One region of the Allobosea sp. 29B genome, then DNA from elsewhere that is predicted to be linked to it. Evidence: riboswitches for the same ligand, from Rfam matches in the RefSeq annotation. Region 1 holds a riboswitch; each other region holds the start of a gene.

Region 1 (2,253 bases):
TTCGAGGAGCGACTTCTCGTCGGACTTTCCGGCCCAGAAGCTTTCGAGCGCGGTCTTGAGTTCACGGCGCGGGCCGATCCGCGGCGTGCCGAGAGTGGCAACGGAGACTGATTGAGACATAGGCTTAACCCCAACAAGTTGGGGGCAAAGGCCAGAGCGGACGCGGGACGATGACCGGCCGGAGATGGAATCCGGGCGGTGCCGCCAAGCGCACCACCGGGACACCCCGCCCGAGGACGTTCATGGTGTCGCGGCAGGTCTCCTGGCTCACGGGTCGTCGCTTGTGCCCGTCTTCCCAAGGCCGGAAGCCTCAGTGACATGGGTGGGCAGCAAGCTCGCCGCTTACAGTTGCGGGGGCAGCGCCGGCATCACACCGGCTTCCCTCTTAGCTCCGATGCAGCAAGCCACACCAGAGAACCTCGACGCCTGATGATGGCCCGTCCTTCACCGGCCGTCAATAGACGATATAAAGACATCTTTATGTCTCCATATTTAGAAGCTATCAGGGAGCGGGCGCCGAGCTGTCCCCGCTTTCCACATCTCGACTTGGAAGCATGCACGACCAGTTGACAGAGCATGGGCCAGTGACACTAAATCTAGTGGTCGATGGTCTCTCGATTCGCAAGATCGAGAGCTAAGAGGGAAGCCGGTGAGAGACCGGCGCTGCCCCCGCAACTGTCAGCGGTGAGTTCGCGTCCATGTAAGTCACTGAGGCCGCAAGGCCTTGGGAAGACGGACACGAGCGGCGATCCGTGAGCCAGGAGACCTGCCGCGACCCTAGTTTACGTCCACGGGCGGGGTGTCCCGGTGGTGCGCTTGGCAGGTCGCGGCTTTGGGTTGCCGCGCGCCTTCTCGACGCAACCGCTCGGCCTTTGCTCCCAACATCTTGGGGTTGATGCCGATGTCTCTTTCTCTTGAAATCGAGCGACCTGCTGCCGTTCCAAACGCGAGCCGGGCGTCCGTGTCGCCTTCGGCGACTTCGTCCGAGCCGGGCTACCAGCTCATTAGACGCAACGGCGCGGTGACGCCGTTCGATCCCTCCAAGATCGCGGTCGCGCTCACCAAGGCCTTCCTTGCCGTCGAGGGTTCCAGCGCCGCCGCCTCGCGCCGCATCCATGATGTCGTCGCCGAATTGACCGAGCAGGTCGTTGCCGGACTGACTCGCCGCGCCGCCACCGGCCGTACCTTCCATATCGAGGACGTGCAGGACCAGGTCGAACTCGCGCTGATGCGCGGCGAACACCACAAGGTCGCCCGCGCCTATGTGCTCTACCGGGCCGAGCGGGCGCGTGAGCGCGCTAAGGCGGTCGATGCAAAGCCCGCCGCCGCCGCGGCTCCCTCCCTGCAGATGAAGCTCGCCGACGGGACGCTCGTTCCACTCGATGCCGCCCGCCTCGACAAAGTCGTACGCGAGGCTTGCGCCGATCTCGACGGCGTTTCTCCCGAGCCGGTGCTCGCCGAGGTGCGCCGCAATCTCTATGACGGCATCTCGCTCGACGAGCTGGCGCTGGCGCCGATCCTCGCCGCCCGCACGCTGATCGAGAGCGAGCCGAACTACGCCAAGGTCTCGGCGAGGCTGCTGCTCGACAAGCTGCGTCGCGAGGCGCTGAGCTTCGTCCATGGCCATGCCGAACAGGCGACGCAGGCCGAGATGGCCGGCCGCTATGGCGAGTATTTCGAGGCCTATCTCAAGACCGGCATCGAGAACGAGCTGATCGACCCCGAGCTCGGCCGCTTCGACATCGCCCGCATCGCCGCCGCGCTGAAGCCGGAGCGCGACCTGCAGTTCGACTATCTCGGCTTCCAGACGCTCTACGACCGCTATTTCCTGCATGTCCGCGGCAACCGCTTCGAGCTGCCGCAGGCCTTCTTCATGCGCGTCGCCATGGGCCTCAGCCTGCGCGAGATCGACCGCGAGGCACGGGCGATCGAGTTCTACGGTCTGCTCTCCTCCTTCGACTTCATGGCCTCGACCCCGACCCTGTTCAATTCGGGCACGCTGCGGCCGCAACTCTCCTCCTGCTTCCTGACCACGGTCGCCGACGATCTCGACGGCATCTTCAAGGCGGTGAAGGACAATGCGCTGCTCGCCAAATATTCCGGCGGTCTCGGCAATGACTGGACGCCGGTGCGCGGCCTCGGCGCCCATATCAAGGGCACGAATGGCGAGAGCCAGGGCGTCGTGCCGTTCCTGAAGGTCGCCAACGACACCGCCATCGCGGTCAACCAGGGCGGCAAGCGCAAGGGCGCGGT
Region 2 (2,253 bases), 1.6 Mb from region 1:
TATTGAGCTCGTCGAGCACCAGCAGCCGGATGCCTTCGTCGGCCATCAACTCCCTGGCTTTCTCGAAGGCGCGCGTCGCGGCAGCGATGTCGCGGGCCTTGTCCTGCGTCTCCCAGGTGAAGCCCTCGCCCATCGAATGCCAGGAGACCTGGTCGCCGAAAGCCTCCAGCGCCTTGCGCTCGCCGGTCGACCAGGCGCCCTTGATGAACTGGACGACGCCGATGCGCCAGCCATGGCCGAGCGCGCGCAGGATCAGGCCGAAAGCGGCAGTCGACTTGCCCTTGCCCGGGCCGGTATTGACGATCAGCAGGCCCTTCTCCAGCGTCTTGCCAGCGACCTCGGCGTCCTGCACCGCCTTGCGCTTTTCCATCTTCGCCTTATGGCGGGCAGCGTCCTCGACCTCGTTCGTCATCTCGTCACTTCGCTCTACGACTTCACCTGCATCGGCAATCCGGCGACCATGAAGACCACGCGCCCGGCCTGCGCCGCAAGCCGCTGATGCAGGCGGCCGGCCTCGTCGCGGAAGCGGCGGGCGAGCGCATTGTCCGGCACGATGCCGAGGCCGACCTCGTTCGAGACCAGCACCACCGGCGCGCTCGCCTCGCGGCAAGCTGCCACGAGCTCACCGGTGGCGATCGCGATGTCGCGCTCGGCGAGCAGCAGATTGGTCAACCAGAGCGTCAGGCAGTCGACGAGGATCGGTTGCCCGGGCCTGGCGTTGCGAATCGCCTCGGGCAGAGCCACCGGCGCATCGACCGTCTGCCAATCGCGCGAGCGCCTGGCGCGATGCTCGGCGATGCGGGCGCGCATCTCGTCGTCATAGGCCTGGGCAGTCGCAATATAGGTCCAAGGCGCCGGCAGCGCCTCGATCAGCGCCTCGGCGTGACGGCTCTTGCCGGAGCGGGCGCCGCCAAGGACGAGGGTGAGCGGAGGAAGGGTCATATCTGGCATTCGTTTCCAAGGATACGTCGTGCATTGCACAGCACCGCGCCTGTGGCTAATGATCATCCGTGACGGTGCCTCGACGACGAGGTGAAAAGGGAACGCGGTGAAGGACCGCGGCTGCCCCCGCAACTGTAAGCGGCGCGTCCTGCGCCATCGGCCACTGGGTTTCCCGGGAAGGCGGAGCAGGACACCAAGCCGTGAGCCAGGAGACCTGCCGTCTTTCGATGTCGTCCAGCAGGCTGCCGGTGGGGTGGCCAAGGAGAACCAGATGAATACGGCTACCGTCACCAGCCAGGCCAGCGTTTCGGAACGGGCGAAAGCCGTCGCCGCCGCGCTGATCCTCGGCTTCGTGCTGATCTACACCGTCGGCTTCGCCGCCTCGTCCACTGTCCACAACGCGGCGCACGACACCCGTCACGGCCTCGCTTTTCCCTGTCATTGAGGGGAAGCACATGGTCACGCGTGTTCTCACGGTCAGCATCCTGGCCGGGCTTTTGGCTGGGCTGCTGATCTCGGCGCTCCAGCACGTCACCACCACCCCGCTGATCCTCAAGGCCGAGACTTATGAGGCGGCGTTGCGCGCGCAGGGCGCACCGATGCAAGCCGCCTTCTCTGACGGTGCCCGCATCGTTCTCGCCCATAACGACCCGAAAGCCGGCGCCGAGCACACCGGCGAGCATGAATGGAAGCCGCAGGACGGCTTGCAGCGCACCGCCTTCACCAGCCTGGTGACGATCGGCACCGCGATCGGCTTCGCCGCATTGTTGCTCGGCGGGATGATCGCCGCGAACGAACAGATCGACCAGCGCCGGGCGCTCGCCTGGGCCGTCTGCGGCTTCCTTGCCTTCGGCCTTGCTCCAGCCATGGGGCTGGCGCCGGAATTGCCGGGCTCCGCGGCGGCCGAGCTGCAGCAGCGACAGCTCTGGTGGCTGCTGACGGCCGTGGTCACCGCCGGCGCGCTCTTCGTCTTCCTGCGCGTCGAGGCTTCCTGGGCTCGGGCACTCGCCGTACTCGCCTTGCTGCTGCCGCATCTGATCGGTGCGCCGCATCCGGCCGCGCCGGAAAGCAAGGTGCCGGCCGAGATCGCCGCGCATTTCGCCGCGCTTTCGCTCGCCATCCAGGCCGCGCTCTGGCTCGTCACCGGCTTCGCCGTCGGCGTGCTCTGGCCCTGGCTCGCGCGCCGCAGCGCCGTGACCGCGGTCGCCTGACGCCTCGCGCGGCCGGCGACGGCCACGCCAATCCAAGGAGGCGTTTCGATGCTCGGAGGCGATCTCGCCCTCGCGACGGAAGCCCGGCTGGAGCTGGGCT
Region 3 (2,253 bases), 410 kb from region 1:
GATCTGCCGGGCGCTACGCCGCGCGATCATCGAGCGCGCGCTCGAACCCGGGGCGGCCTTGCCTGAGGACGCGCTCGGCGAACGCTTCGGCGTCAGCCGTACCCTGGCACGCCATGCGCTTGCCCAGCTCGCCGCCGAAGGTCTGGTCGAACTACGCCGCAACCGCACTGCCGTGGTGGCAACACCGAGCTGGCAGGAGGCGCGCGACACCTTCGACATCCGCATCGAGCTGGAGCGCCTCGTCGTGCGCCAGCTCGCCGGCCGGCTGAGCAAGGCGCAGCTTGCGGCCCTGCGCGCCCATGTCGACTCGGAGGATGCGGCGCGTGGCGGCCCGGACGCGATATCGATCCGGCTCGCGACCGAGTTCCACATCCTGCTCGCTGAGATGACGGAGAGCCCGATCCTGATCCGCTATGTCAGTGAGCTCGCCTATCGCTGCTGCCTGATCCTGTCGCTCTACAGCCGGCCGCATTCCTCGGAATGCGGCATCAACGAGCACCGCCTGCTGATCGACGCGCTCGCAAGCGGCGACGTCGGAAAAGTCACGAGCCTGATGCACCACCATCTCGATTCGGTGGCGGAGCGCGCTCTGGTGGCGGAAGCCAAGCCGCGCGGGCGCGACATCATGGCGATCCTGGCGCCCTATGCGGAGGCGCCGGCGGAGCCCGCCAGGACCGCACGCAAGCGCTCGCTCAAGGCCGCGGAATAGCCGCTCGCGAGGGTGAACGGGCGAATTGACGCTGCCGCATTTCCGCCCTACTCGTGAACGCGACGGTTCCCTCACGGGATCAAAAGGGAACGCAGTGCGGATGGCTCGGCCATCTCATGCTGCGGCTGCCCCCGCAACTGTAAGCGGCGAGCCTTTCGCCATACGCCACTGGGACCTCGGCCCTGGGAAGGCGGCGAAGGGCAGCGACCCGCGAGCCAGGAGACCTGCCGTCAGCCGTGGTCACACGCGAACACATCGGCCGGGGTGCGCTGATGGGTGGTAGAACTGCGCGCGCCCGGTTTCGGGAGTGGGTGGGGACATCTCGTTCGCGGTGACGTGCCACTGACGTTACCGCCGAGGTTTCCCGTGTTCCGTTTGCCAAAGCCCGCCAAGAGCGGGCATTCGCCCCTTGCCCTCTCCCTGCTCGCCGCCTCGACCATGTTGATATCGCTCTCTGCACTGGCGCAATCGGGCGAGAAGCCGATCGCGCTCGACGAGATCGTCATCAGCCCGACCGGCGTTCCGACCCCGGCCAGGGAGATCGCCAGCTCTGTCACCGTCGTCACCGCCAAGGAGATCGAGCGCCAGCAGCGCCGTACCTTGCCGCAGGCGCTCGCCGCCGTGCCCGGCCTCAACCTCGTCCAGACTGGCGGCCCGGGCGGGCTGACCTCGGTCTTCATGCGCGGCACCAACTCGAACCACGTCAAGGTGCTGATCGACGGCATAGAGGTGAACGACCCCTCGACGCCGAACCGTTCCTTCGATTTCGGCCAGATGCTCACCACCGACATCGAGCGGATCGAGGTGCTGCGCGGCCCGCAGAGCGGCCTCTATGGCGCCAACGCGCTCGGCGGCGTCATCTCGATCACCAGCAAGCGCGGCGAGGGCCCGCCCAAGGTGACGGGCTCGGTCGAGGCGGGCTCCTACGGCACCTTCAACCAGAGCGTCGGGCTGAGCGGCGGCAATGACCGCTTCGACTACGCCTTCAACGTCAGCCATTTCCGCTCGGATTCGACCCCGGTGACGCCGCCGAACTTGGTTCCCGCCGGCCGCCGGCGTAACCCGAGCTCCTACGACAACTGGAGCTATTCCGCCCGCCTCGGCGCCAGGCTGACCGACACGCTGAGCGTCAACTGGGTCGGCCGCTATATCGACGGGCAATTGCTGTTCACCGGCGATTCCGGCTTTCCGAGCCTGCCGAACAGCTTCCGCTCGAGCCAGAACTACCGCCAGGCCTTCACCCGCGGCGAGATCGTCTGGGATCCCTTCGAGGGCCGTTTCGTCAACCGCTTCGGCGTCTCCTACAGCAATCAGGACCGCTCGAACCGCACAGCCAACGCGGCAGGCATCCTCGGCCTGCCGACCGAGAACCTCGGCGAACGCACCAAATACGACTGGCGCGGCGACCTGAAGCTCACCCAGAGCCAGACGCTGGTGATGGGCCTGCAATATGAGAACGAGCGCTTCGACACCTCCGCCAAGACCGTTTCGAACGGCAATAGAGGCGCCTTCGTCGAATTGCAGTCGAACTGGACCGACCGCTT

What was found. A riboswitch is a leader RNA that binds a small molecule or an ion and turns the genes downstream of it on or off. The one in region 1 is predicted to bind cobalamin.
Region 2: another riboswitch for cobalamin. It lies ahead of GV161_RS12695 (CbtB domain-containing protein); the one in region 1 lies ahead of GV161_RS04665 (ribonucleoside-diphosphate reductase subunit alpha).
Region 3: another riboswitch for cobalamin. It lies ahead of GV161_RS06805 (TonB-dependent receptor); the one in region 1 lies ahead of GV161_RS04665 (ribonucleoside-diphosphate reductase subunit alpha).

The regions. Positions count from the first base shown of each region.
Region 1 covers NZ_LR733817.1:970,620-972,872, reverse strand. The annotation lists gene metE (5-methyltetrahydropteroyltriglutamate--homocysteine S-methyltransferase) at 1-120, opposite strand, end outside; cobalamin riboswitch at 235-437, opposite strand; cobalamin riboswitch at 591-789, shown strand; gene GV161_RS04665 (ribonucleoside-diphosphate reductase subunit alpha) at 902-2,253, shown strand, end outside.
Region 2 covers NZ_LR733817.1:2,587,631-2,589,883, reverse strand. The annotation lists gene cobO (cob(I)yrinic acid a,c-diamide adenosyltransferase) at 1-412, opposite strand, end outside; gene cobU (bifunctional adenosylcobinamide kinase/adenosylcobinamide-phosphate guanylyltransferase) at 427-951, opposite strand; cobalamin riboswitch at 998-1,179, shown strand; gene GV161_RS12695 (CbtB domain-containing protein) at 1,214-1,387, shown strand; gene GV161_RS12690 (CbtA family protein) at 1,398-2,153, shown strand; gene GV161_RS12685 (DUF1636 domain-containing protein) at 2,202-2,253, shown strand, end outside.
Region 3 covers NZ_LR733817.1:1,380,127-1,382,379, forward strand. The annotation lists gene GV161_RS06800 (GntR family transcriptional regulator) at 1-709, shown strand, start outside; cobalamin riboswitch at 756-956, shown strand; gene GV161_RS06805 (TonB-dependent receptor) at 1,076-2,253, shown strand, end outside.